Regions from separate parts of the Bacillus sp. LQ01 genome, predicted to be linked through region 1. Evidence: riboswitches for the same ligand, from Rfam matches in the RefSeq annotation. Region 1 holds a riboswitch; each other region holds the start of a gene.
The links. Region 1 has a riboswitch for lysine ahead of AC22L0_RS11505 (amino acid permease). Riboswitches for the same ligand answer to the same signal wherever they lie in the genome.
Positions count from the first base shown of each region.

Region 2: linked by a shared signal. The riboswitch ahead of AC22L0_RS00660 (amino acid permease) and the one ahead of AC22L0_RS11505 (amino acid permease) in region 1 are both predicted to bind lysine.
Region 3: linked by a shared signal. The riboswitch ahead of AC22L0_RS05225 (aspartate kinase) and the one ahead of AC22L0_RS11505 (amino acid permease) in region 1 are both predicted to bind lysine.

Region 1 is NZ_JBYEZL010000001.1:2,190,036-2,200,290, reverse strand. Features, by position in the region: partial or broken gene AC22L0_RS11515 (DNA alkylation repair protein) at 1-290, opposite strand, end outside; gene AC22L0_RS11510 (iron-sulfur cluster biosynthesis family protein) at 324-629, opposite strand; gene AC22L0_RS11505 (amino acid permease) at 743-2,209, opposite strand; lysine riboswitch at 2,322-2,514, opposite strand; gene AC22L0_RS11500 (GNAT family N-acetyltransferase) at 2,835-3,284, shown strand; gene AC22L0_RS11495 (sulfite exporter TauE/SafE family protein) at 3,322-4,224, opposite strand; gene AC22L0_RS11490 (VOC family protein) at 4,430-5,227, shown strand; gene AC22L0_RS11485 (aminoglycoside phosphotransferase family protein) at 5,242-6,171, shown strand; gene AC22L0_RS11480 (metallophosphoesterase family protein) at 6,185-6,928, shown strand; gene AC22L0_RS11475 (nucleoside/nucleotide kinase family protein) at 7,109-7,780, shown strand; gene AC22L0_RS11470 (DUF2785 domain-containing protein) at 7,910-8,734, shown strand; gene AC22L0_RS11465 (DUF3892 domain-containing protein) at 8,815-9,129, shown strand; gene AC22L0_RS11460 (YaiI/YqxD family protein) at 9,215-9,655, opposite strand; gene pdxR (MocR-like pyridoxine biosynthesis transcription factor PdxR) at 9,885-10,255, opposite strand, start outside.
Region 2 is NZ_JBYEZL010000001.1:107,293-117,547, forward strand. Features, by position in the region: gene AC22L0_RS00660 (amino acid permease) at 25-1,449, opposite strand; lysine riboswitch at 1,598-1,779, opposite strand; partial or broken gene AC22L0_RS00665 (glutamate racemase) at 1,879-2,127, shown strand; gene AC22L0_RS00670 (DUF3626 domain-containing protein) at 2,238-3,323, shown strand; gene gapN (NADP-dependent glyceraldehyde-3-phosphate dehydrogenase) at 3,403-4,842, opposite strand; gene AC22L0_RS00680 (ABC transporter ATP-binding protein) at 5,439-7,199, shown strand; gene AC22L0_RS00685 (ABC transporter ATP-binding protein) at 7,196-9,196, shown strand; gene AC22L0_RS00690 (amino acid ABC transporter substrate-binding protein) at 9,469-10,255, shown strand, end outside; gene AC22L0_RS00695 (amino acid ABC transporter permease) at 10,253-10,255, shown strand, end outside.
Region 3 is NZ_JBYEZL010000001.1:967,129-977,383, reverse strand. Features, by position in the region: gene AC22L0_RS05265 (PadR family transcriptional regulator) at 1-165, opposite strand, end outside; gene AC22L0_RS05260 (polyphosphate kinase 2 family protein) at 318-1,124, opposite strand; gene AC22L0_RS05255 (hypothetical protein) at 1,528-1,992, shown strand; gene AC22L0_RS05250 (MFS transporter) at 2,188-3,450, opposite strand; gene AC22L0_RS05245 (8-oxo-dGTP diphosphatase) at 3,588-4,073, shown strand; gene AC22L0_RS05240 (YndJ family protein) at 4,102-5,727, opposite strand; gene AC22L0_RS05235 (DUF4166 domain-containing protein) at 5,733-6,338, opposite strand; gene AC22L0_RS05230 (DoxX-like family protein) at 6,342-7,250, opposite strand; lysine riboswitch at 7,443-7,629, shown strand; gene AC22L0_RS05225 (aspartate kinase) at 7,833-9,062, shown strand; gene AC22L0_RS05220 (VOC family protein) at 9,289-9,741, shown strand; gene AC22L0_RS05215 (helix-turn-helix domain-containing protein) at 9,949-10,255, opposite strand, start outside.

The DNA of each region.
Region 1 (10,255 bases):
CCTTTTCGTTATTTCATACATGTAAATGTGCCTACTTCTGTTGTATTTTCTGGTCCTAATGTTTTCAGTAATATATGTATGGCTGCATTAAAATCTTTTTGTAAAGCATTGTGTAATTCATCTGCAATTACTTCAATACGATGCTTTAACTCTAAATTTTCAACTTTACATGTTACAGAAGATACAAAGTTTCTTTTAGAGAAAGTAGGATCGTGTTTACAAATAGAATCAGCCATTTTTTCTGCTAATTCTTCGTTAAATAAAAATTTTAACGGAACATATTTACCCATTTTTTCACCTCAGTGGTCAAATGAAAACAATTTTTATTTTTTAATCGACAATCCATAAACTAAAGTCTCACTCGGAGTCGTAATACTAAAACCTGTCGTCTTATAATCAAGTTTCACCGTATCACCAGTGTAGTCTTTCGTGAATGAATCCATTTGTACGATAAGATCTGCATCTTCATATACAACATCATCTGCGTTATATGTATCCCAAATTAAATCGACATCAACGAAAATACTACAAGAGTTTGTCATTGTCCCTCTAATGCGAATGATCTTTTTGTCTTTACGTTCTAATCTATGTATAGCTGCTTTTGCTTCATCAGTAATGCGAATGTTCATTGTATCCCAACCTTTAATTATATTTCTTCTATTATGGCAAAAACAGGAGTAATAGGGAAGCAAAGAGGTTTGCAATAAAAAACGAGCAAACAAATTTGTTTGCTCGTTTCACTTTATTTTAGTTCACATTTATCAAGTGGAATCACTTTTGTTTTTTTCGTAAATTTATATCCTAACCATAGTACTAAGAAGAGTGGTAAACCGATGTAAGAAACGAGTACGCCGTTCCAATCGATTGATTCACCTATAAATGCGCCGTAGTTTTGTCCTAAAATTACGATGATACAAAGTGTAAATGCGAAGATTGGACCGAATGGGAACCATTTTGCTCTATATGGTAAGTCTTTTAAATCTTTGCCTTGTACGGTATATGCTTTACGGAAACGGTAATGACTAATTGCTATTCCAACCCATGCGATAAAGCCAGACATTCCAGATGCGTTTAATAACCAAATGTATACAACACCGTCACCGAATAAAGAAGCAATGAAAGCGATACTACCGACAATTGACGTTACGATTAATGCGTTTACAGGTACACCGCGGCTATCTAATTTGCCTAAGAATTTTGGTGCTTTTCCTTGGCGAGCTAAATCCCAAAGCATACGAGTTGATGCGTACATACCAGAGTTACCAGCAGATAGTACTGCCGTTAAAATAACAGCGTTCATAACAGAGGCAGCAAAGGCAACGCCCGCTTTTTCAAAAATAAGTGTAAATGGACTTACTGTTACATCACTTGCAGCAAGACTTTCAGTTGTATAAGGAATTAATAAACCGATAACGAGAATCGCAAGGATATAGAATAAAAGAATACGCCAAAAGATTGAACGAATTGCTTTTGGGATATTACGTTCTGGATCAGATGTTTCACCAGCAGCTACTCCTAATAATTCAGTTCCTTGGAAGGAGAAACCAGCTGCCATAAATACACCGATAATTGCCATGATACCGCCGTTAAATGGTGCATCTGCAACAGTGAAGTTTTTGAATCCAACAGTTTCGCCCCCCATAATTCCGAAAATCATCATAAAGCCGACAATTAAAAAGATAATAATTGTAACTACTTTAATAAGTGCGAACCAATATTCAGATTCACCAAACCCTTTAACAGATAAATAGTTTAAAAGGAAAATAATAGCTAAACATAATCCGCTCCAAATAAGAGAAGGGGTATCTGGGAACCAAAATTTCATAATTAATGTTACGGCTGCAAGTTCAGCAGCGATCGTAATCGCCCAGTTATACCAATAGTTCCATCCAAGTGCAAAGCCAAGTGATGGATCAACAAATTTTGTTGCATACGTACTAAAAGATCCAGTAACAGGCATGTAAGCTGCGAGTTCAGCTAAGCTTGTCATTAAGAAGTAAACCATAATTCCAATTGCGGCGTATGCAATTAATGCGCCGCCAGGACCAGCTGAATGGATGACACCACCGCTGGCAAGAAATAGTCCGGTACCAATTGTACCGCCGAGAGAAATCATCGTAAGGTGACGCGATTTTAATCCGCGTTTTAATTCACCTTGTCCTTGTGTAGTTTGCGTTTTAGAGGTAGATTGATTTGTTGCGCTATTCATGTTCAACACTCCTTTTCTTGTAGGTTAGGAAGGAGCGGGGGAGAAAAATACAAAAAACCGCCAAAGGAATTTGGCGGAACGTTTCACAAATAACCACCCCATCATACCCTTCCGTTAAGATAGCACCCCACGTTTACACGGTAATTTTGTAAACGTGACAGTTCTGTTCCTTTCGGAGACAGCCCCAGCTCATATTTCCAGAGAAGAAATATAAACTTCGGCAACTTTTCCTTTCAAACGGAGTCGGTGACATTCTCTGTGTCTCGTCCGTTTTACTATTAAAAGTCGCAACCTCTACCTCATCGGATTGATGAGGATTTATATATTGCTAAGATTTTTAATATATGGCAATTGTAATGACTTTCTGAATATATTGCAAGATATTTTGTTAGGAAAAGTCAAAAAATATCGGTTATTGTATAGGAAACGCTCGCAAAACTCCACCCGAACCTACTATTATGTAGCAATAAGCAAAGAAAAAATTGTTATACAAATGTTTCGCAAAAAATATTGAAAAACCCTCTAAATAAAAAGAAAATTCAGAAAAATATAATTCGACATTCATAATAAAGTCATATTATTTGTTATAATTAGAGTAACGTTTAAGCAAAAAGGGGAAATCAAAATGAAATTAGAAACAAAAAGGCTCTATATAGTGCCGTGTACAGAAGAGAGGATTCAAGTCGCTAACGAGCAAGGATATAATAGCGGTCCGCATATTGTAGGGCATGTAGAGAATGTGAAACAAGATGAGGCTTTATTACCATGGGGGGCGTGGTATGTTTTTCGGAAAGAAGATGATAGCGTTTTAGGTGATATTGGATTTAAAGGGAAACCAAACGAGGATCAAACAGTAGAAATTGGCTATGGATTTATTGAGAAATATTGGAATCAGGGCTATGCAACAGAAGCTGTAAAAGAACTAATCGATTGGGCTTTCAAAACAGGAGAGGTAGAAACAATAATTGCAGAGACACTCCTAGATAACTATAGTTCGATGCGTGTTTTAGAAAAGTTACATATGAAGAGAGTAAATGCTACAGAAACGATGATTAATTGGAAAATAGAAAAATAAAAAATACCGCTCTAAATTGAGCGGTATTTTTTTATAGTTATGGTAGCATTTGCTTCTGATCATTTGGATACTCAGCCGTTGATGCGTTAGGACGATTGGAATGATTTCGAACAGCAATGAAAATAGAAATAATAACGACAAGACCAACTGCAACGTAAGAAAGTGAAATAATAGTTGGATCCACTTTAAATGTAGTAAGCAGTGTACGAATATTTGTGAAGATAATAAGACCACCAACTAATACGCCAAGTAAATGGGGCGGAACGATGCGGACTAACCATGCAGCAATTGGAGCTGCGACAATACCGCCGAGCATTAAGGCAAATACCCAAACCCAGCTTACTTGTTCCCAGCCAAGTGAGATGAAGAAGCCAATTGTTGCAGCGAGTGAAACAGGAAATTCACTCGTATCTACAGATCCAATAACTTTTCTAGCTTCATTTCCTCTTGCTAGAAGAACGGGTGTCGTAATCGGCCCCCAACCACCGCCACCAGTTGAATCAACGAATCCAGCGAATAAACCAAGCGGCACAAGTTGTTTGGCAGACATACGCTTATTTGAAGTGACAATTTGTTTTTGAATGATGAATCGTAATAAAATATAAACTCCTAAAGTAAATAAAAATACGGAAATGTACGGTTTGATTACATCTCCAGGCAAATTACTTAAAAAACATGCTCCAATAAATGCGCCGATTGCCCCAGGTAATGTAAGCCTGGAAACTGTATATTTATCAACGTTTCCAAATTTGATATGAGATGCGCCAGAAGCTGCAGTTGTAACGACTTCAGCTAAATGAACCGATGCGGAAGCTACAGCCGGTGCAATACCAAACATTAATAATAGTGAAGTAGACGTTACCCCATACGCCATTCCGAGTGCCCCATCGATCAATTGAGCGAAAAATCCAATAATAGCAAAGACAATTAATTTCTGCATAAATAATCCCCCTGTAATAATAAATGAAAAAGACACTTTTCCCGTATGAGAAAAGTGCCTTTGGTTTTTCCAATCAGCAATAATTAAATTTGTTTCATTATAATACATATTAATCGTATAAATCAACTAGGTTTTAAAGTTTTTGAATTGAATGAAAGAAAAATAAAATATACAATAAAAGGATGGAGAGAAAGGGGAGAAAGACATGTTACGATTTGATCATCTCGTTCACACAGTTCATGGTACACCGGAGGAAGCGGCAAAACAAATGCAGGAACTTGGATTTCATACTGTATTAGGCGGAGAGCATACGAATTGGGGTACTTGGAATAGTTTAAGTTATTTTGACTTATCATACATAGAATTTTTAGCAGTTCAACATGAAGAAAAAGCGAAAGAAGCAGAAAATCCATTAGTACAAGAAACAGTGGTGAAACTACAAAATGGAGAAGGAATGCTACAAATCGCAATCCGAACAGATGCAATTGAGGAGCTAGCAGTTAACTTTAATAAGTACGGCTTACATACGATAGGGCCATTTGAAGGGAAACGCATGAGAAAAGATGGCCGACTTTTAGAATGGAAAATGTTATTCGTTAAGCAAGAAGAGAACGGACCGAAATTACCTTTCTTTATACAGTGGAATGAAACGGACGAAGAAAGAAGAAACGATTTACGTAACAGTGGGACGATTACTGAACATAAAAACAAAGTGCAACAAATTGAAACGATTCATTACGCAGTAAAAAATGTTCGAGAAATAGTACGGAAATGGAAAGAAGTAATGGAGCTATCTACAAGCTCAGTTGTGAAAAATGAAAAATGGAATGCCGAGTGTCAAAGTGTAGTATTTGGAGATATTCATGTGCAGTTTTGTGAACCGATTGGAGAAGGGCTAGTACTAGAACATTTGAATAAGAATGGTGAATATCCATTTGCAGTAGAGTTTAAAGGGGGAAATAAACGAGAGCATGAAGTGCTAGGGAGTTTGTACATATATTGATAGAGGTGAACGTTGTGGAAGAAATACTTAGAGAGATAGAGAGAATACTAGAATGGCCTCGCATGTTAAAAGCGACTGTTATTTCAAAAGGCTTTTCATTCGATGAGAAATATAAAATTGAATTAGAGAGTGGGGCCTCGTATTTTATTAAAGTATGCGATTCATCATATTTTGAACGGAAGCAGGAAGAATATGAATATATGCAGCAGCTAGATTCTTTACATATTCCTATGCCAAAATTAATTCATTTTATTAGTCTTACTAAATTCAATAAATGTGTACAAGTTTTTGAATGGATTGATGGATTAGATGGTGAAGATATATTAAGAACGTTGTCTACAGAAGAGCAGTATAGGGCTGGAAAAAAGGCTGGAGAAGTACTAAAAAAGATTCATTTAGTTGAAAAAGAAGATAAAAGTAATTCATGGGAAATGTCTATATGGAGTAAATATGAGAGATACTTAGAAGCGTTGAAAGAATATGAAGTAGACTTTTTTCATTTAAATACAGTGATAGATTTTGTAGGAAATCATAAAGATTTATTAAAAAATCGTCCCATCGTATTTTTACATGACGATTTTCATCCGGCTAATATAATGATTGACCAAAATGAGTTTCGGGCTGTCATTGATTTTGCTAGATTCGATATTGGTGATCCTATTCATGATTTTCATAAAGTAGCACTATTTACAACGAATATAAGCAAACCATTCGCGATTGGACAAGTTCACGGTTATTTCGGAGGCGAACCATCGCTTCATTTTTGGAAACTGTATACATTGTACGTCGCGATGACATTCCCAGCGGATATCGTTTGGACGAATCGAAGTACACCGCATTTAGTAGATGATATGAAGGAAAGATTAAATGGAATTTTAGAAGATCATAATCATTTTTCATCTTATATTCCAAAATGGTATCAATCAAGCGAATTTAATAAATAAAGGAGTAATTTATATGGATAAAATAGCAGTAATTTCAGATATTCACGGTAATATTCAAGCATTAGAATCCGTGTTGAATGATATTAAATTAAGAGGGATCGAGCGCATTATTTGCCTTGGAGATTTAGTAGGAAAAGGACCTCATTCCAGTGAAGCAATTGAAATCATTCGTAAAGAATGTGAAGTAGTCGTAATGGGAAACTGGGATGATTTTATTACAAAGCCGACTGAATTTGAAGCATTGAAATGGCATCAAAAACAATTATCGGAAGAACAAAATGACTATTTAAGAAACTTACCATTTTCAATCGAGTTTTATATGAGTGGGAAATTCATTCGTATGTTTCACGCTTCACCGAGAAGTTTATATGAAAGAATTCAACCACACGCTTCAAGAGAAGAACGTATTAGTATGTTCGAAAATAGTGATCTGACGGAAAATATAGAAGGGGAAAGAAAACCAGATGTCGTTTGTTACGGTGACGTTCACCAAGCGTTCGTTCAAAATTTCAGAGGGAAAACGTTATGTAATGCCGGTAGCGTAGGAAACCCGCTTGAAATAACGCAAGCTTCCTATTTAATATTTGAAGGGACTTACAATGAAAAAGAAGCAGCGAGCTTTTCTATTCAACTTGTACGAGTACCGTATGATATTGAATTAGCTATCAGACTAGCAGAAGAACTCGAAATGCCAGAAATTGAAGAATACAAACAAGAATTACGGACTGCTTTATATCGAGGGTTTAAGGGAAAGTAAGCTAATAATATATCAACGATTTTTCAAATATATCTATCATAACTTAAAATATATCAATGATTTTTTCGAGATATCAGCGATTCGAGAAAGGATATCAATTTACTGACAAATAGTGACAAATAGTGACATGAATTATTATCTATAATTATATTATGTCAACTAATTATAAAGGGAGATATCATGAACCGAAAACAACGAATCAAAGAAATTGCAGATCATATTGTAAAGCTAAACTTAACCCATCCAATAAGAGTTGGAGTAAGCGGTATTACAGCCTCAGGAAAAACAACATTTGCAAACGAACTAGCGGAAGAAATAAAAAAACGAGGATTACCAGTAACACGCGCCAGCATTGATGATTTTCATAATCCAAGAGTGATTCGCTATGCAAAAGGAAAAGAATCTGCAAGAGGGTATTATGAAGATGCACACGATTATACAGCTTTCAAAGAAAGATTATTAATGCCTTTAGGACCTAACGGGAATTTACAATATGAAACGATTTCTCATAACTTAATAACGGATATGCCTGTACATAATGAGCCGCTATTGGCCACGAAAAATATGATATTAATAGTAGATGGAACGTTTCTATTGAAAAAAGACGTTGCGCATTTATTTGATTACAAAATCTTTGTAGATACAAATTTTGAGATTGCGAGAAAACGTGGTGCTAAGCGGGAAACTGAAGCTTTTGGAAGTTATGAAGAAGCAGAGAAGATGTTTTTAAACAGGTATCACGCGGCTTGTAAAATGTATATAAATGAGCATAACCCAAAAAGTTATGCGGATGTTGTATTTCGGAATAGTGATTTAGCAAATCCAGAAGTTATATTTCAAGAGCGAAAGTAATACATAATCAAAATTATATGTATAGCCTTTTATTTATAGTTATAATTCTCGTATAATTAAATTAACTTTAGAAAGTAAAAAACGGGGGATAAGGCAATAAAAAAACGTAAAAAGGGGACAGGGAATAGAATGAATGAAGTACTAGAACTAAAAGAAGAACTACTACAAATTAAAAATAATAATTATGCTGTACCAGAAGACGTGGATGCATATCCATATGCGCAGTGGATGCTAGATTATATCGGATCACCTGATGCTGAATTACGTGATGATTTAATTTATAGTACGCTTCACACATGGATTACAAATGATGTATTTAGACAAAAAGAGTTAAGAGGATTAATGTTACAAGCAATTAGTCCTGATTATTTATTTTATAAAATTGGTGAAAAGGGAACAGACTCTGTATTTAAACGTGCATTCTCCGTATTAATTCCACCACTTATTTTATCTGTTCATGAAAGAGAACCGTTGTTATCCGAAGAACAACTGTACAGTGTAGCAGAACAAGTGCTGGAATATGTATATTTAGAAGAAGATGTAAGAGGTTACGTAGAAGGAAAAGGCTGGGCACACTCTACTGCACATGCAGCAGATGCGCTTGATGCGTTAGCACGTACAATACAAAATCGTGAATTTTCGTATGCGATTCTTGCAGCTGTTCGTCAAAAGGTTCGATTAAGTGATTACGTATATGTACACTTTGAAGATGAGAGATTAGTAAAGCCAATTATGTCTTTACGTAACCAAAATCTTTTAACTGAAGAAGAGTGGAGCAACTGGTTACATAGTATAGCAACTGTTGAAGACATCCGACATCCGCAGCATGCTATTTTAGTACAAAATATTAGAACTTTCCTAAGAAGTTTTTATTTCAGAGCTTTAGAGACAGAAGGTAGTACAGCCTTTACAGATGATATATTGGAGACTTTGAAGGGGTTGCGTAGGTATTAAAAATTCGTTTTTCTAACAGAAAATTACATAAAACCAACACCTCCCAACCATACTAATAAAATGTTTTGGAGGTGAGTTTAATGGACAAAAAAGACTTTGAAAAAGTATATAATGATTATTTACATCAAGGGGAAGAGCAAGCTCAATTTGAAATAGCTCAGGAAGTTACTTCAGGAGCAGAACAAATTGTTGCTGTTCGTAAAAATGATGAAGGTGATTTGATTGCTTTTAAAACAAGTAGCGGGAGAGAGTTAGATTATATGACTGCTCTTAGTGAAGCAAAATCAGGGAAGTTAGCTCATGTGGACGTATTTCATAAGTATGGCAGAGATATTATACGTAGTGAACCTGATGGAATAAAAGAAAATAACTTAGATAATTTACCTTCATTTTAAAGGGGAAACCTCAAGAAGAGAATGTTCATTACGATATTCTCTTCTTTGTTTTGCGAAGTTTTCCTTGCAAATAGACGATTCATTTTTAAAGTGCGATCATACTTTTAAAGAGCTCTCTAAATTTCTCTTTATCTTCTGCTGTAAATGGTTTCGGTCCCTTTGTACGTTTACCACTTTTTCGAACCATTGCACTTAAATATCGTGTTTGTAACAATTGTTCAATGTTATCATTCGTATACTTATAGCCTTTATGGTGTAGAACGATACAGCCTTTTGCTAAAGCGAGCGAAGCAAGACCGTAATCTTGTGTTACGATTAAATCTTCTTTTTTTGCTAACTGCATAATTCGGTAATCTGCAGCATCTGCTCCGGAATCAACATATATTGTTTCCACACCTTTAGGTTGCTGAGCATTAGAATAATGAGAAAAGCTAGTAACGAGGGTTACAGGGATTTCTGCATTCGTAGCCTCAAAAATAATTACATCTTTTACAGGGCAAGCATCTGCATCAACGTAAATTTTCATTTTTATCACTCCTATAAAGTGAAACTTTAATCAGTGGGGGGTTCATCCTCCACTGATTATTAATTGAACCAATCGGGCATTTACGGGCAGTTGATCTCCCACCTAACTTCTTTGCTACAGCTGAATTTTGAGGTGGGAGTTTTATTGCCCGTTAATGCGGGAAAACTAGGTTCGTGTTGATAATAATGGTAGATTTTTCTTTTGTCAAACGATAGAGCTTTATGTAAAGTTATTTTTCACAAATTAAAATAGCCTCTCGCAAACGAGAAATACCTTCCTCAATTTGATCAATATTCACTTTTCCATAAGATAAACGAATATAACCATCTTTCGCACCGAAAATACTACCGGGCATAAAGGCGATTTCTTGTTTTAAACTTTGCATAATAAGTTGCTTTTCATTTATTGGTTCTTTTAATTTTCCCCATATGTATATACCACCAGTCGGGTTTGAAAAAGAGATTTTATCATGAAGTTGCTCGTTTAGGGCGCGAACGATAACGTCTCTTTTTTCTGCTAATTGTTTTCGTAACGGTACGATATGAGAATGAAATGGTACAGTTTCGAAAAATTGTTGCATAAGCCACTGCGGGAAAATGC
Region 2 (10,255 bases), 2.1 Mb from region 1:
AAAAGAAAAAACGAGCAAATTGCGTTATGCAACTTGCCCGTTTTTCTTTTCGTTATTTTTTTTCTGATCACGATTCATTAATGGATAGAAAGCAAATCCAATTACGAATAAACCAATTCCGAGAAGGAACGTTTTTATATCGGATGCGCCAGTTTTAATAACCCATAGTGCGTAGCAAAGTGCGATAACTGCGACTATGCCATCTGTAATTCTTGCCCGCATTTCATTTTTATATGTTTCACCAGTTGCGACTAGTTTTAACTGGAAGATTGGTGAAACGAGATATGGAATGAGGTAGGCCAGTGTTGATACGGTAATAACGAATGTATAAGCTTCCGCAATGGTTCCTGATAATGTTGAGAATAGGAATACTTGCGACATAATGTTTGTTAATCGTAATGAGTAAATTGGACTTCCTTTTTTATTTGTTTTCGTGAAGAAGGAAGGGAAGAAACCTTCTTTTGCTGCTTGATAAGGTACTTCTGAGCTTAATAAAATCCAGCCTAAGATAGAACCGAACAGGGAAGTAAGAGCAAGTAATGCCATCAGTTTCCCGCCGCCGTGACCCATTGCAGCATTTAGTGCATCTGCTAATGGACGTTCAGAAGCTTGTAATTTATCAACGTGAAGTACACCCATTGTTAAAATTGTAATTCCTAAGTAAATCGCAACTGTAATAAGTAATCCCGCAACTGTTGCACGTTTTACCGTTTTTGGAGAAACAGCACGGTTTGATAAAAGAACGGCTGATTCAATTCCGATAAACGCCCAAAGCGTTGTAAGAGCAGCTAAATTTACTTGTGAAAGAAGACCATGTGATGCACCTGATTTATCAATCATCGGTGTGTACCATTGTCCAAACTTAGAAGCTTCGAATGCAAATAACGTAACGACGATGAATAAAAGGAATCCAGTTACTTTCGTTGTTGTTGCTAAGAAGTTTAGTTTTCCAGCTCCGCTTACACCGTTTGTTAATATAATATGAGTTCCCCAAAGTAAGATGGAACAAATCGTAAATGTAATTAGTTTTCCGACTTCTACGTTAAACGAGCCGATTGAAAATAGTAGTCGCGTATCTTTCATAATTGGGAAGAAGAGTGATAAATATCCCGCAAATGATGTAATGATGGCAACGTTACTTGCCCAGTTTGCAACCCAATATCCCCATACCATACTGAAGCCAGCCATTTTTTTCTTTTTTGGTGTTGAGAATAAAGCATATGCATGACTTTGTGGCCCTGTCGTTAAATCAGGACGACGAATTGCTAAATTACCGAAAACAAGAGCTAGCATTAAAACACCAAACCCTGTAGTTAACCAAGCTAAAGTGACACCGAGTGGGCTTGCTGTTTGTGCCAACGTACTTGGTACCATGAAAATACCAGCGCCAACCATGTTACCGACAACGAAAGCTGTTAGTACCCAAAAGCCCCATTTTTTTTGTTGCATAGAAAAATACCTCCAAAGTTAGTATAACCAAGTCAAGCGAGGAGATATGTATGTCTTCCTGAGTCAGGAAGAGAAGTCCCAAACAAAACAAAAAAAGCACGTAATCTGCCGCTACATGCTTTCTATCTTATAAGAAACCCACGACATACCTCTCGATAGCTCTCCACAAACGAAACGTTTGTGACAGTTCTGCACTTATTAAATGCAGACCCAGCAAGCGTGCATGGTGGACACGACTTACTTCGGCAACCATTCCTTTCTCATTCCTTCATCAATGCCACTACATCTCCTGAAATGATACTCTTAATGACTGCAACCTCTACCTCACCGAGATACGAATGAGGATTTAAATATTAAATTAACGTATTTAAGAGTAACAAATGAATTTTTATACGTCAATGGATATAGTAATAATCAGATTATAGAGAAGAGTTTGTGATTAAAAGTGAGTTAGGAGAGGCTGTAACGATTATTAGTTCTGCAGAAGAAACAGCGATAGAGTTAAGTACCATTTTACAGCACAAAGGAATTTTGTCTGACAATCTGAATTTGAAGCATCGCTTTTTTACAACGGGATCTGTTTTATCATTTGAACATATTGCTGAGCGATGGCTAGGGTATCAAATTTCTGTAGAATGTGTACATTTGCCTATGAAAAATGCGTGTATACATAATTAAGATTTAGTAAATTACTTTTTTAAATAAATGAGGTTCGTTTCATAAGAAGGAAAGAATAAGCTTTTAATTGAAGTGTTTAAGGGCAGTTCAATTAAAGGGGAGATTGGATTATGGAATTATTAAGATCTCAATTATTTGCTTTAGAGTATATTTCAAAATATGCAGAGAACGAAAAACGTGGGGCTAAAGCAACGATTAATCATATACTTAAAATGTCTAATATTACAGATGAAATATTTGAAGAAGCTGTCGCTAATTTAAAATCTCATGCAAGGATTGCTTTACACTTTCATCCAGACAGACTAGATTCGAATATGAAAAGAGTTGCTGAAGCACTGTTTGAGCAAGGAGTATATAAAAGTCAGTTTGAAACATTGCTATCTAATGGAAGCGTATCTGCTTATCCTGGTGGTGAACGTGACCTTTGGGAAAAGAGAATATTTGGAGGGGCATATCAATTAGAAGGCGTAACGAATGATCAACGGCCAAAATATGGAGCGCTAAATTTAATGTTACATCCAGATGGGCCGGCTCCGCGTTTTGGATCCTGTTATTTTCTCTTATCTCCAAAAGTTTCTTCGCGCTCTACATATACGTATTTAGATTCGCATCAAGATCCGAAAGAAAAGGGGACTTATGAGGAGTTTGATATGATTTTAGCTGCTCTTTTGGAAGAGACATTTGTAAGAGAATTTGCAATTGGTGAAGGAAATTTGACGCCAACAATATTAATTAATCATTTACTAGCTAACCTGAAAAGGCCGTTTATAGATTTAGTAAGCAAAGAGCCAGCCCGTAATCTTAATCATTATATTGAAGCGCAGATTCATGGAGAGATTTCTCTTAAAGAAGACGTGGAGGCGCTTGTTGCAGATCTTTCATTTAAGGGTACGGATGTAGGAAAAGTTTTAGAAGAAATTTGCCTGAAGTATGCGATTGATTTGTATTGGCACATCGGTTTTGTACTTATGGTAGACGAAGTTCCAATGGATTTTAGAGGTTCAAAAATGCCATCTTTAGCAAGACGCATTGCACGGAATCATTGCATCGATGCAAATATAATTGGCTCTGCTGTAGTGGATTTGAAGCGCAATCCATTATCTTGGAGTGATCGTGGAACTTATGAAGAAGTGCTTCAGGAATTAAAATTATTATGGCATGTTTTAGTTCGATTTGGAAAACCAAATCGGAAGTAGAACGAAATACTCCGTTTTTCGGAAGTATTTATATAGAAAAGAAGCTGATCTATTTATAGATCAGCTTCTTTTTATAAGATTAAACTAAGTTTAATACTGTTACTTTCTCACGTGTCATAGACTCAAGGCTCTTACGAATACCTTGTGCGCCCATACCTGAACCTTTTACACCGATGAATGGGAAGTGGTCAGGGCCACGTTCTGTGCGTCCGTTAATTTGAACAGAACCAGTTTCGATTTTGTTAGCAATTGCAAATGCTTTGTTAATGTCTTTAGTGAAGACACTTGCTTGTAAGCCGAACTCTGATTTGTTAGCAATTTCAATTGCTTGCTCATCTGAAGAAACGCGGATGATTGGAAGGATTGGGCCAAATGGCTCTTCCCAAGCAACTTTCATCTCTTCTGTTACGTGATCGATTAATGTTGGGTAAATTAAGTTACGCTCACGTTTGTTACCGATAACGATTGTAGCACCTTTTTCTACAGCGTCGTCAACTAAACCTTGAACGAAGTCAGCAGACTTGTCGTCAATTAATGGAACGATTGTGCTGTCTTGTTCTGGAGATCCAACTGATAGTTCAGCTACTTGCGCTTTTAATAAGCTAACAAGCTCGTCCGCTACGTTTTCGTGTACAAGTACACGTTTAATAGCTGTACAACGTTGACCAGAGTAAGAGAATGCACCGCTTACGATATGGTTTGCAGCATCTTGTAAGTCAGCATCTTCACGAACGATACCAGGATCTTTACCACCAAGTTCTAATACAAGTGGAATCATTGAAGCTTTTTTCGCTAAATGTTTACCTGTGTTTGTACCACCTGTGAACGATACCATATTGATGCCTTCGTGCTCTACTAAGTAGTCACCAATTACAGAACCGCGTCCTGTAGCTACGTTTACAAGACCTTTTGGAAGGCCAGCTTTGTGAAGTGCTTCAACCATTTTAATACCACTAATTGCACCTTGAGTTGCTGGTTTGAAAATAACAGCGTTACCCATAATTAATGCTGGTGCAAGTTTTGCAGCAGATAAGTTTACTGGGTAGTTAAATGGTGCGATTGCTAATACAACACCAAGTGGTGCGCGTTGGATAATCGCAAGTTTAGATTTTGTGCCGCCCGGGAAGTTATCGCCCATCATGCTTTCTCCGTGCATATGTAAAGCTTCTTCGATCGTGTAACGAATGAAGTCAGCTGTACGAACAACTTCTTTCTTCGCATCTTTATATCCTTTACCGACTTCTTTCATAATGATATCGGCAATTTCATCCTGCATATTTACGAGCTCATCAGCCCATTTATATAAGTATTTTGCGCGATCTTGTAGGGAAGCTTCAGCCCATGATTTTTGAGCTTCTTTTGCAGATGCAATTGCTTCATCCACTTCTCCGCGAGTAATTGCTTGTACTTGTCCAATTACTTCGTGTAAGTATGGAGATGGAATTTCGATTGTTTCTCCTGAAGAGCTTTCTCTCCATTCTCCGTTTAAATAAAATTTGTACGTATTGCTAGTTGTCATGATTAGTCCTCCTAAAATAGCAACTTGTAAGAGTGAGTATAAGGTGATTGTAGGGGGTTTGATAACATTTTTCAAATGAAATGTTTGTGAAAACGATTTCTTATTCTTTTTTTATTTTGTATGCCCTTTCTTACAGAACATTCCCTTATTTCAAAATGGTGTATCATATATTTTTATTTGAAGTGTGAAAAAATAATTGACAGAATACTCAATAAAGTTGTAAGATTATAAATGGAAAATAAATGAAGGGGGTGTGCGTAATGATTGTAATCGTAAATGTAATGGGCTTAGCTCTGTTAAATGGCAGAAAACATTCATATCATTACGCAACCCGTACGGATATATAGGGCATCTTTGTCTTATAAAAAGCGTACGTTGCGTATATCGTAACGTACGCTTTTTATGCATTCCTGTGCATATCGTCAAGCGGCGGTATGCTTTTTTTTGTTTATTTTCCCTTGTTTGGTTCCGATAAAAAACTTTGGAAGGTGGAAAAATGTGATGAGATTGTATGGGTTACGAAATGTAAATGTGATGGGTCTGGATAGTGGATAAAGAAATGAGAGGTAAACGAGAACGAGAAGGGAGAGGTTACATTGTTATCAGTATTACTAAAGTTAAAATGGTTTTTTAGGGAGCACTGGAAGAGATATAGTATTGCCATTGGAGCTCTTTTAATTGTGAATATAGTTGAAGTTATTCCCCCGAAAGTGTTAGGGGTTACGATAGATAATATAAAAACAGGAACGTTATCGAACGAAGCAATTATGCAATCTATTCTTATTTTAATAGGGGTTACAATCGTTGGGTATGGTCTTACTTTCGTATGGCAACATCAATTGTTTGGAGGTGCATTTGTACTTGAGAAAACGATGCGCTCTAAATTTATGGGGCATTTACTTAAGATGACGCCGACTTTTTATCAAAAAAATCGTACTGGCGACTTAATGGCGAGGGCAACGAATGATTTAAAAGCAATCGCTATGACAGCTGGTTTTGGTATATTAACGCTTGTGGATTCTAGTTTATACATGCTTACAATCGTTTTTATGATGGGATTTACAATTAGTTGGGAGCTTACATTTGCAGCGCTTATTCCGCTTCCAATTATGGCGTATGCGATGAATATATATGGAAAGAAATTGCATGAAAGATTTACCGTTGCGCAAGATGCGTTTGGTGATATGAACGATAAAGTGCTTGAATCAATCGCTGGTGTGCGTGTTATTCGTGCATACGTACAAGAGAATGCAGACGAGGAAAGATTTCATCACTTAGGAGATGACGTCTACGAAAAAAATATGAAAGTAGCGAGAATTGACGCATTATTCCAACCAACTGTGAAAATGCTTGTTGGCCTTAGTTATTTAATCGGTTTAGTGTACGGGGCATATCTTGTATTTCAATCAAAGGTAACACTTGGTGAACTTGTTTCATTTAACGTGTATTTAGGGATGATGATTTGGCCGATGTTTGCAATTGGTGAATTAATTAATGTTATGCAAAGAGGAAATGCTTCGCTTGACCGTGTGAATGAAACGTTAGCGTATGAACCAGATGTAAAGGATCCGAAACATCCAAAGCTTGTGCAAGAGCCGGATTATATTCAGTTTGATGACGTTACCTTTTCATATCCTTCATCAACTGAAACAAATTTAAAAAAGGTTTCGTTTACCTTAAAACAAGGGGAGACGCTTGGGGTTGTCGGAAAAACAGGAAGCGGGAAAACGACGCTTGTACGTCAGCTTCTTCGTCAATATCCACTTGGAGATGGAGATATTGCAGTTTCTGATGTGACATTAGATAAAATGACGAATGAAAATGTACTCGGCTGGATTGGTTATGTACCGCAGGAGCATATTTTGTTCTCAAAAACAGCGCGAGAAAATATTTTATTCGGAAATAGGGAAGCGACTGAAGAAGAACTAGAGAAAGCAATTGAAATTGCTGCGTTTAAAAAGGATTTAGAGTTTTTACCAGAAGGGTTAGAAACGCTCGTTGGAGAGAAAGGTGTTTCTTTATCAGGAGGGCAAAAACAAAGGATCTCGATTGCAAGAGCTGTTATTCAAAATCCAGAAATTTTAATTTTGGACGATTCTTTATCAGCTGTAGATGCTCGTACGGAAGCAGCGATCATTGAAAATATAAGAACGGAAAGAAGCGGAAAGACGACGATTATTACGACGCATCGTTTATCAGCAGTGCAACATGCGGATTGGATTCTCGTTATGGATGAAGGCGCAGTTATAGAAGAAGGTACGCATGCTCAGCTTATCCAAAAGGGAGGCTGGTATGCCGAACAGTTTGAAAGACAACAAGGTGAAAGTGAAAGTGCGGATAGTGGGGTGAAAATATGAGCGTTTCAAAACGATTGTTTCAATACGCGATGAAAGTGAAAGGGACGATTTTTGCTGCGATGTTAATGTTATTTATTTTCGTCATCGCAGAGCTTGCTGGTCCTTTCGTCGCTAAAACGATGATTGACGATCATATCGTCGGGATAGAGAAACCTTGGTATGAAACAGAACAGAGTGAAGATGCTGTTTCGTATAATGGGGCTTTTTATAAGCGAAGTGATCGCTTTGAACAAGGCGAGAAAAAAGGAAAAGAAGTACGCGTGATGCAAGTCGGTTTTCAATATTATTTTGTACCGAATAAAGTAAATGTAGAAGGATCACGTACTGTAAAAGGGGATATGATTACCGTTCAAAATGGTAAGGCGGTGCAAGTTTATAAAGCGAAAGCATTAACAAAGGAAGAAGTATTTGCATTTTATAAGCCAGAAATAAACCGTCTATTATTACTTGGTGGTGGCTATTTTGCTTTATTAGTAGTCGTATCATTATTTGCATACGGAAAGCAGTTCTTCTTGCAAAAGGCAGCGAACAAAATTATTCAAATTATGAGGGAAGATGTTTTTTCTCATATTCAAACGTTGCCAATTCGGTACTTTGATCATTTACCGGCGGGGAAAATTGTTTCGCGTGTGACGAATGATACAGAGGCCATTCGTGATTTATATGTAACGGTGTTGGCAACATTCGTTTCTAGTATCATCTATATTATTGGGATATTTGCTGCGCTATTTTTATTAGATGTGAAGCTCGCTTCATTATGTTTATTAATTATCCCAATTTTAATTGTTTGGGCGATTCTTTATAGAAAATACGCGTCTGTATACAATCATAAAATGCGCTCTCGTTTATCTGATATTAACGGAACAGTAAATGAATCCATTCAAGGGATGCCAATTATTCAAGCGTTCCGTCAAGAGCGTGAAACGAAAAAAGAGTTTGAAGAATTAAATGGCGATTATTTTAAGTATCAAAATAAAATTTTGAATTTAAATGCAGCAACTTCTCATAATTTAGTATCCGTATTAAGAAATATCGCTTTCACAGGTGTGATTTGGTATTTCGGTGGCGCTTCATTAAGTGCTACAGGCGTCATTTCTCTAGGGATACTGTATGCGTTCGTTGATTATTTAACACGATTGTTCTCACCGATTACAAATATGGTGAATCAGCTTGCTAACTTAGAACAATCGCGTGTTGCATCAGAGCGTGTTTTTGAATTGTTAGAGGAAAAAGGAGAAGCAGTAGAAGAAGAGCGTATGCCTCGCTTACAAGGAAATGTGAAGTTTGATAATGTATCGTTTTCTTATAATGGGAAAGATGAAGTGTTAAAAAATATTTCTTTTGAAGCGAAACAAGGGGAGACCGTGGCGCTTGTCGGTCATACTGGATCAGGAAAAAGTTCTATTATGAACGTACTCTTTCAGTTTTACGAGTTTGAAAAAGGAAAGCTTACGATTGATGGTCATGATGTAAAAGAGATGCCGAAACAAGCAACTCGTGAACATATGGGAATCGTACTGCAAGATCCGTTTTTATTTAGCGGGACGGTCGCTTCCAATGTAAGCTTAGAAAACGAAAAAATTTCAAAAGAGCGTATTATAAAAGCATTGCATGATGTTGGTGCTGAAAGATTTGCGAACAATATAAATGAAGAAATTACAGAAAAGGGAAGTACGCTTTCCACTGGAGAACGTCAGCTTATATCATTTGCTAGGGCGCTCGCTTTTGACCCAGCCATTTTAATTTTAGATGAAGCGACATCTAGTATCGATACAGAAACAGAGGCGATGATTCAACAAGCGCTAGAAGTTGTGAAAAAAGGAAGAACGACATTTATTATCGCTCACCGACTTTCAACAATTAAAAGCGCAGATCAAATTATTGTGCTTGATAGAGGAACCATTTTAGAAAAAGGGTCTCATGATGAGCTAATGAAAAAGCGCGGGCGTTATTATGATATGTACAAAACGCAAATGGAAGGGAACCAGAGCGCTTAATAGGTATGGGAGAGAACTTGTGATTTTCACAAGTTCTTTTTTTAGTGAATCAGGGCAGTTAAATAAGAAGTATTATTTTACCTTTCGTACAATAAATGCTATATTAAAAAATGTTACTTATTTTTTGTATGTAGCGTTATTTTTCCCTTTTGTTTGATTATGAAGAAAAAGGATAAACTAAATAAGAACATTTTCATTGAAAAATTGTTCAAGATTGCATACAATCAATATAGTTTTTAAATTCCTATCAGAATACTTGGAGGATTACTATCATGAAGAAATTATTTTCAGTGCTTGCAGTAACTACATTAGCGATCGGGATTGTAGCCGGCTGCGGTAAAGAAGAGAAAAAAGATACAGCTAGTCAAGACGCGTTACAAAAGATAAAACAAAGCGGTGAACTTGTAATTGGAACAGAAGGTACATACGCACCGTTCACATTCCATGATTCAAGCAATAAATTAACTGGATTTGACGTTGAACTATCAGAAGAAGTTGCAAAACGTTTAGGTGTAAAACCTGTATTTAAAGAAACACAATGGGATAGCTTACTTGCTGGTTTAGATGCAAAACGTTTCGATATGGTTGCAAACGAAGTTGGTATTCGTGAAGACCGTCAAAAGAAATATGATTTCTCTAAACCGTACGTTTCATCTTCAGCGGCATTAGTTATTGCAAAAGATAAAGATAAGCCTGCTACATTTGCTGATGTAAAAGGTTTAAAAGGAGCACAATCTTTAACGAGTAACTATGCAGATATTGCTAAGAAAAACGGTGCGGAAATTATTGGTGTAGAAGGATTTAGCCAAGCGGCAGAATTATTAGCTTCAGGACGCGTTGATTTTACAATTAATGATAAGTTATCAGTATTAAATTATTTAGAAACGAAAAAAGATGCAAAAATTAAAATTGTAGATACTGAAAAAGAAGCTTCAGAAAGTGGATTCTTATTCCGTAAAGGTAGCACTAAGCTTGTACAAGAAGTAGATAAAGCGTTAGAAGATATGAAAAAAGACGGTACGTATGACAAAATAACGAAAAAATGGTTCGGTGAAAATG
Region 3 (10,255 bases), 1.2 Mb from region 1:
TTTTTTTATTTTCCCTTCATTCTCCAATTGTCGTAACGTTGGATAAATCATTCCAAAACTTCCATCAAAAAAATGAGTAAATACGTCTTCAAACACAATTTTAATATCGTAACCAGACAATTCCTTTTCCATTAATAAACCTAAAACAACATCTCTTCCCTTCAAAGTAAAACCCCCACATAGTATATAATCAATAATCATATTAACATTGTTAATATGATTATTGATTATATACCTTATTCTGTTAATTGTAAAATGTTTCTAAATAAAAAAGCCCCATAATTTGGTTTCACCAATTCACAGGGCCATTTTCTTATTTACTCTTTAACACCTACACCTTGCAAAACTTCAATATCCTCTTTCATTTCATAATAATAATAAGAAGGCAATTCTATACCATGTTCTAAGAAATAATCCTCAATGAATGAAATAATAATTTTTAACGTTTTCACACGAGCATACAATTTATCGTTACTTTCAATAATATGCCACTTTGCATTTGGCTTACTTGTTTTTTCAAACATGTCTTCCATTGCTTCAACATACTCATCCCATTTTTCACGATTACGCCAATCTTCGTCTGTAATTTTCCATCTTTTCAAAGGATTTTTCTCTCTATCTTTGAATCTCTTTAACTGTTCCTCTTTACTTATATGGTAGAAGAACTTCCCTATTATGTAATGGTCATCTGTTAGTAGTTTTTCAAAATCATTAATCTCATCATATGCTCTCATCCACTCTTCCTTTGTAGCAAATCCTTCAACACGCTCAACTAACACACGACCGTACCATGAGCGATCAAAAATGGTGATTTGCCCGTACTGTGGAATTTTGCGCCAGAAACGTTGCAAATAATGGTAACGTTTCTCATGAGGTGCAGGCGCTCCAATTGGATTTACTTGGAACCCACGCGGGTCAAGATGTTCCGTCACCCGCTTAATTGCCCCACCTTTACCAGCCGCATCCCATCCTTCCATAACAAGCATAACCGCGATTTTTTCTTCTTTCAAAATTTGCTGTAATGCTAATAAGCGCCTTTGATATTTTTCTAATTTCTTATTGTACTTAGATTTTGATTCAATTTTTTTCGTTAAGTCTACTTTAGCAAGATGTCCATTTTCCATAAAACAAATCCCCCTTGTTGTATGACAATGTTATTTTAACATATTTTTGGTAATTTTTTCATATCCTAAAAAAACTGTGTAGAAACATCTCTACACAGCTTCCTTCTCTAATTTCACATATATAAGCACATTTAACTACATTAAAATAAATAATTTATACTGAACTCTTAGTATATTCTTTTTATTAAAACGTAAAAATAGTCCTTTTAAAAAGGGCAGCAATCTAAGTATAGAAAAACAAATTTATTCTTTTTTACTACATACGTAATTATGCCGGCTATAAGAGTATTGAATAAGATATTGATTCACTACTCTTATAGCCACTTTACATTATATGGTATATTTACTCGTAAAAAGAAGATAATAACAAGTAAATCCATTAAAGAATGGGAGCTCTAAAAAAATGAAACGAAAAATATTAACTCTCTTTACACTTTTATGCTTAGCACTACCAATACAAGCTAGTGCTTACACATTTCAGTCACTACCGATTGCGTCAAAGTCTAAACAATGGTATGTCGAAATTGATAAATCTCATAACTCAAACAAGCAAGCAATCCAGCCAAAGCAAGGTGTATTTGATACGTATAGTTTACTCGTAAAAAACATCGGTCATGATGTATCAAACGTATCTGTGGAAATACTTGATAACAACCCTACCTCTAAAGCTACCTTTAAACCTACTACACCTAATGAAAATATTTCTAAAAGTCATACAAGCTTTGACTACATGGTATTCCCATTAGACTTTAATAGTCATAATTTTAAAGTTGTAATCACTTGGGAAGAAAAGAATTTCTCTTACAATGGCCATCCGGTAAATGAAGGTAAAAAAATGAAACAAACATTTGTATTTAATGAAGACTAAGTCCTAATTTCTTTAGGGCTTAGTCTTCATTTTTGAAACCTGCTTGTATCGCTTCCGTCACTTCTTTTGTGATTTCTAATTTTGTTGTGCCAAATATGTACGGACAGTTTTTCATTACAAAGATGTTTTATTAATACTAGTTGATTATATGCTAAGTTATTTTCTATATAGGTCTAGCCCTCTTTTCCCATATAATCAATTAAATCGACGAATACTCGGTACAGACAATGCTATTCCAATTGTTAAAATTACTAAACTAGCTAGTGTTATAATAGTTATTTCGCCACCTATGACAGTAGCTAACCAGCCTACAACTACATACCCTAATGGCAATAAAGCAAAAGAACCCAACATATCAAGGCTTGCCACTCTTCCGAATGCTTCTTCTGGTACAAGCTCCTGTAAACTCGTTTCCCAAATGAGTCCAAATATCATCATGCCAAATCCTTCAATTGCCATTAAGAATATTAAAGCGGGTGCCCAAGAAATGAATGGCATAATTAATAAAGCAATGCCACTCATTAAAACACCTCCATAAGCTAGTAATCCTCTCTTATGCCACCGCTCTTTCCCACCAAATATTACTGCGGCAATTATAGCCCCACCACCAGAAAAGGCCATACCAAGCCCATACACGTAAGCTTCAAAATGATGATGAACATTAAATAACCATGGAATTAATACGACGATAATGCCGGCATAACAAATATTTATAAAAGAAAAAACTAAAATTGTAATCCACAGCCACGGATGACTTTTTAAAACTAAAACACCTTCCATAAACTCTTGTTTGTAAGTAAGCTTACTCTTTTCAATGGGTTTTACTTTTTTAAACTTAATTTCTTTTAAAAATAATAAACATAAAAATGATAATAAGTACGTTGCTGCATCTAGTCCGAAACCTATCCCTGCAGATGCAACCGATACGATTAACCCACCAAGTGCTGGCCCAATCAATCGTATACCTTGATTACTCATTTGAGTGAGTGCGTTAGCTGCATTACGAATTTCAGGAACGAATACTTTCGCCCTTACAGCAGAATATGCTGGTTGGAATATCCCTTCCATAAGTCCGTATATGGCAACGAGAATATATAAAATCGTAATTGTTAATAAATCCATAAATATAAGCGATGCAAGTAATAGCATTAATATACAGCGGATTATATCCGTAAATAACATTAATTTAACCCGATCAATTCGGTCTACAACTAAACCTGCAAACGGTAAAGCAAGAATATTAGGTAGCATGTACATTGCCATCGTCATCCCCATTACAACTGTTGAGCCAGTTAATGAATACACAACAACTGGAAGTATGACCATAGTTATCGAACTACCTAAGGCCGAGAGTAATTGTCCAATCCATAAAAACTTAAAGTGCGTTGATACTTTAACTGGTAATAATAATTTTCCAATATAACTTAAACTTTTCTCCTTTTGTATTTCCCCTTGCATGTCTCTCTCCTCTTTTCAAATGACTATAGAATACATAATATACGACTGAAAATTCATAATATTATATTTCCAATTATATAAGAAACCATTATGTTATGGTAAAATTATCAAAAAAATATAAAGGAGAATACATCATTATGCCTCCAAATTCACATAACATCGAACACCAAATCTATACAATGTGTATGATCCAGCGCAACAATGAAGTTTTACTCGTAAAACGACCCAATCATCGAGGTTTCCCTGGCTACATAGCTCCTGGCGGCAAAGTAGATTTTCCCGAAAGTATCGTTCAAGCCGCTATAAGGGAAGTAAAAGAAGAAACCGGATTACTTGTTTCGGATTTAAATTTTAAGGGATTAGATGAATATGTAAATCCGAAAGGGAATGTTCGGTACATGGTATTTAACTACTGGACAGACTCATTTGAAGGTGAACTTCTTTTAAACCCACCTGAGGGCAAATTATTATGGATACCAATCGATACAGCACTAAAGCTTCCTATGCAAGATTGGTTTAAAGAAAGATTCCCATTATTTTTTGAAACAGGCACTTTTGAAATTCAACGTGTTTGGGATAATGAGCTAGATAAACAAGTTGCTATAACAATTACACATACGTAAAAAAGCTTGGAATTTTTCCAAGCTTTTCTTACTTCTCCTCTACTTTCTTAATCCTATAATCAATTTCTAAAAACTCAACTCCAAATATCCACATTCTATGATTAGCTTCTAGTATATGATCCGTGCGCTCTTTTATAATAAAAGTCTCTGCTAATGGTAAACGGATTGTTAAGAACCGAGTATGTAAATAAATCCCCTCATCTCCCTGACCATTTTCTCTTAACTTACTAGTAATGATTAAATCATGACTATCATTATATAGTTTCAAAATACCAGTCATATTCGAATAAGGTAAAGGTAAGGCGATATTCATATATGTCTCATTCTTATTTGTATGCTTTGAATAAAGAGCTACAAAAATAGATTCACCTGCTTCATTTTTCCTTATCCAAGCCCTTACATTCTCTCTTCCATCTTTCTCATCTATTACACTAATGATAGAGCCATGCATCGTTTCCCAATTGCCGCCCACCCCTAAATGTATTTGTTCTACACGCTTACTCATTTTCTCATAGCAAAGTGCGAACGGACGGAACCAACGAGCCCATTTAATATTCGATTGCAATTCATACTCTACTGTATTTTCATAAAAATGAATAATACTTAAAGGAACCTTCGTCACATCAAATGCCTCACTATGAAAGTCATTTACTTTATCAACTAAACCGTTGTATTCCTTACTGTCTACTAAATTGCTGCTATATAAATAAGCCTCACCAATTGCCACATTTCCTCTTAACTTACTCATTGGTTTCCCATAGTATTTATAATTCGGAACACTCTTTTCAATCACCCAGCCGATAAATGCCGGTAACGCTACTCCAATTCCGTTGACAACACCATGAATCCAAACCATTTGAGCAATTGTAATCGTCAAGACATGCTTCAAATTCCCGTATGAATATATAAGTGAGAACATAATTGTAACCATGAGTGTACTAGACGAAACGATTAGAAGAATCTTTGCACTGATAGCATTAAATTTTGCTCTCCAAACGTAAAATCCATACCCATAAATTGCACATAAATATAGGAACACTGCAAAAAATTCAAATATTCTTGAGTATGTAATTCCTATTGCAACTGTCATAGGTGAAATCATGATGATAAACATAATAGCATCATACACTTTACTTCTCTTTTCTCTTTTTCTCCCTATTAAACCAGCTGATAATGGCAATAGAAACGCCGAATAATGAAAATGTGCAGCTGTGAGTAAAACAATGTCAGAGCTAAAATGCATAATTGAAAGTTTTGCTACTGAAGCAGAAAACCAAAAACCACCTAAAAACAAATAAATAAACGCACTATCTATGGCGATCTCTTCTAACGGCTTCCATCCTCTTTCTAGCAATCTACTTACACCAAATAACGCAACAATTCCTGTATATACAAACCAAACTAGCGCAAATAAATAGTGATTTGTGACGAAAGCTAGCATTGCACAAATTGCTGCGATTGGATATAAAAATGATACGGATTTATAAAATAATAATTGCGATCCATCTCTTTTTCTTTTATCAATAATACAAAATGACATTGGTATAAATAATAAAACAGATAATAATATAATTGCTTCAACAGGATTTATATTCGACCACTCACATATTAGAAAAACAACATAGCAAGCAAGCCCAAATATTATATTTTTCATATCGTCTATTCCCTTTCCACAAATGTTCCCTTATATGAAAAAAGCGAACCAATTAACGGGTTTCGTACTTGTACATGAATTCGAAAACATTGTAGTGTTTCATCATAACTTTCAACAATTTTTGCCTCACCATACAAAAATTTTGGTAACGGCATTTTTCTTCCAAACATATAAAACCATTGTTTCTTTGAAGAAATATGCATTGCCCCTAACTCATCGATATGAAAATGCAGTGTAGAAACGAGTAAATGTGGTTCGCCAAAATAATCTACAATTTCATTTTCATCAAGTTTCATTACCGCATTAAAATATCTTTTCTTATTATGAAAATAAAAAGTACGATTCCACCGCACAAGTTCATGTCCATGTTCATCACGCTCAGCGGTATTATGTATTGTAAATGGCACTCCCTTACCTCTCTCAGAGAAAAATATTCGAAACTTCGATGCAATTTTTAATATGAATTTTACGAAAAAAGAACCACCGTAAATTTCATCCATCTTTCCTTCTCCAGTAAAGCTATTTTCTTCTGTAATCTCATAACGTTTCTGTAATTTCGGATGAAGTTTTTTATAAGAATCCCCTAATAGTCTTTCGTAAATATTAGCCATACATTATCCCTTTCTCGTCCTCTTGCAATTTTTTGCACTTGGCAAATCGAAGCTATTTATATAACCGACAATTGATAACCCCATTAAAAGAACATTTAATGTAATCGGATTAAACGGTCCTGTAAAGCTTGCGATATTCGTAAATCCTGCCGCTAACGTTAAAACTAGTAATACAATAATATGCAGTATAAATAATTTTCGTTTTGTTAGTGGCAACAGCCATACGACACCGAAAATTATTTCTAACCCCCCAATTATTTTAAGTATACATACACTACTTTCATTTGAACCGATTAATAAAGAAAGCATCTTTACTTCTTCTGAATGAGTAAACAGTAGTTTTGGCACTATCCCTTGATATATCCATACAAAAGCAAATAAAGAACATACGAGCCAATACGTCATTGTTCTTCTAATTAGTAACCTAGGATGAAGCCCCTTTTCTAACCATAATTTTAAGGCATCAAAACTCCAAGCAGTCGCCCAACCTAATAACGGACGAAAAATATAGGAATCTATCACATTTCCTATACGACCAAATCTTGTATCATAATCATATTGTGTCTCAAAATGGATGTATTCTTTATTGGGCGTATACTTCCAATAACCACGTCCTATTTGAATAAGAGATAATGTATTATCCGTCCAAAATTTTAAAGAAGAAATTCTTTCACCAGTTTCTTTTCTTATTTCACCTATTGATTCCCCTTCTCCAACTATTTCAAGCCCAAATCCAATCTTTGTTTTATACAAAAATTTCTGTGGTTCTCCTTCTTTTTTCTCTAAATACGAAATTTCAGTAAAGCGAGCATCCCACTCTGTATGTATATCTGGTTCTTGCGTATATTCCCATAATTTTTCCATCGTCGTGTTCATTTTTGTCGCAACATAAATAGGCTGTTTCCTTTTCATTCTCCCCACCTCCTATGCACTATAAGTTTAATGTACATGCAATGAATTTATTTTGCTACATTTTTCACAAACTTCCTCAAAAAAAGAAAGAATTTTTAAAATATATATAAAACACTTGATTCCACGAAAAATTTAAATTATTATAAAACAAATGTTACCAACAACTTCATAAATCAAACACTCTCGCCTAAAACGTGAGATAGAGGTTGCGATACTTATGAGTATTCTAATGGAGACACAGAGATGTCTATGAACTTAGATGAAAGGAAGTATTGCCGAAATTGATAAATTTCTCTGCATTTATCAATTGGGGCTGTTTTCGAATAGAAACAGAACTGTCATATGTACAGACGTGTACGTATGAAGAGCTATCTACAAAAAAGAGATATCATTTTTTTATGATATTCCTTTTTTGGCGGTTTTTTTATTAGCTCCGTTTTCTGTTTCCCTTTTCCTGTAACAGCACCATCCTCACTTATTTGAGATGGTGTTTTTTGTTTGTCTTTCTGGTAACTACAGGAGTATTGGGATTTATATATTTCCTAATCTATTCTTAAAAATAGACGAAAGAAGGAATTTGTAATGGAAACAATTGTTCAAAAATTTGGTGGCACTTCTGTCGGAAGCGTCGAACGCATTCAACATGTAGCAAATTTAATTATTGAAGAATATGAACGAGGTCATAGCATTGTCTCTGTCGTTTCAGCAATGGGAAAAAGCACAGATGAACTTGTCGCACTCGCTAACGCTATCACAGAAAATCCAAGTAAACGTGAAATGGATATGCTTCTATCTACAGGAGAACAAGTAACTATTTCATTATTAACAATGGCACTGCAAGCAAAAGGCTATCATGCAATTTCATTAACAGGGTGGCAAGCAGGTATTACGACAGAATCTGTACATAGTAGTGCACGGATTACTGACATTCATACAGATCGTATTCAATCTTATCTTGCTGAAGGTACGATTGTTATCGTAGCTGGTTTCCAAGGTATAAGTGTAGAAAATGAAATTACAACGCTTGGCCGTGGTGGCTCTGATACAACTGCTGTCGCACTAGCCGCTGCACTTAAAGCAAAAAAATGTGATATTTATACGGATGTGACAGGTGTATATACGACGGACCCACGAGTTGTAAAAGATGCTTACAAATTAGACGAAATTTCTTATGACGAAATGTTAGAGCTTGCTAATCTCGGTGCCGGCGTATTACACCCGCGCGCTGTTGAGTTTGCTAAAAATCATAATGTAGTTTTAGAAGTTCGCTCAAGTATGGAACAAGAAAACGGAACAATTGTAAAAGGAGAATGTAACATGGAACAACAATCAATCGTTAAAGGTATTGCATTTGAGGATAACATTACACGTGTCACAATTAAAGGATTAGAACAAGGCTCGCTTTCAACAGTTTTCTCTACATTAGCAGCAGCACACATTAATGTAGATATCATCATTCAAAGTATTACAAATGAAGGAACTGTACACCTCTCCTTCTCCATTCATTCGAATGATTTAAGAGAAACTTTAGAAGTTTTGGAACAAAATCAAGAAACTCTTCACTATGAATCTGTAGAACATGAAAATCACTTAGCAAAAGTATCAATCGTAGGATCTGGCATGGTATCTAACCCAGGTGTCGCTGCAAATATGTTCACTACTTTAAAAGAAGAAGATATTCATATTAAAATGGTAAGTACATCAGAAATTAAAGTGTCTGTCGTTATTGACCGCCTTCATTTAGTAACAGGCGTTGAGGCGCTGCATCAATCATTTATGGCGAAAATTGAGCCTTTCGTGCAAATGAGCTAATCTGATATATTTAGTAATACTAAAAAAATCAGATTAATGTATTACCTTCCTATTAAATAAAAAGCTGTTCGTTAACACGATGCTATATGACATATTAAAAAACACCTTGTCACATTTTCCTATACTGTGACAAGGTGTTTTTAACTGAAAGGAATTTGTAACTACTTAGTAGTATAATTATGAGGATAATTAAATAATAGACTTTTATACATAAGGAGATAAGACTATGGCAAAAAACAAATTACTACGAATGGACAATGTCAGCATCGTTGTAGAATCCCTTGATAACGCAATCTCTTTCTTTGAGGAGATTGGCTTGAATCTCGAAGGTCGAGCCAATGTCGAAGGTGAATGGGCTGGTCGCGTAACTGGACTCGGTTCTCAGTGCGTAGAGATCGCTATGATGGCCACTCCAGATGGCCACAGCCGAATTGAACTTTCGCGATTTCTCACCCCACCTACTATATCAGATCACCGAAATGCTCCTGTAAACGCCCTCGGTTATCTACGCGTCATGTTCACCGTTGAAGACATTGACGAAATGGTATCGAGACTCACTAAGCATGGTGCAGAGCTCGTTGGTGAAGTAGTTCAGTACGAGAACTCGTATCGTCTCTGCTACATTCGTGGAGTCGAAGGAATTTTAATCGGTTTAGCGGAAGAACTCGGTAATAAATAAGTAATATTTTATAAGAAGTCTTTACTAAAGTAAAAATATTTGAAAGAAATTCTCGCTTCATAAAACTTAGATTTTGAACCCCGTCCTAGCTTTAGAACGGGGTTATGCTTGTTTGAACTTTTTAACACACTATCAACATCCTAAAATCATTATAAAACAATTCAATTACTTCCTATACTCTTTCCTAGGAAATATAACTGATTCTTCTCACCTCTTATCATATATATCTTTTCTTTTAAAAAACGATCTGAACTCATTCAAAATAACTTTCTTCACGTCAGAGTAAAAAACTATCATGAATAGTGCTATTCCTAATAAGATTTCTTGCATTCCTTCATAATCAACGAAAGCACTTAAAATTAGCAAACCACATCCAATATAAAAACCAAATTCATTTCCTTTCTCAAAATCCTCATCTTCTGCATCACTATGTATTTTCTTTTTGAAATCTTGATTCCCTTTTATCAACTCATCTAGCGTAACATTATACATTTCGCTCAGTAAAATTAAATTA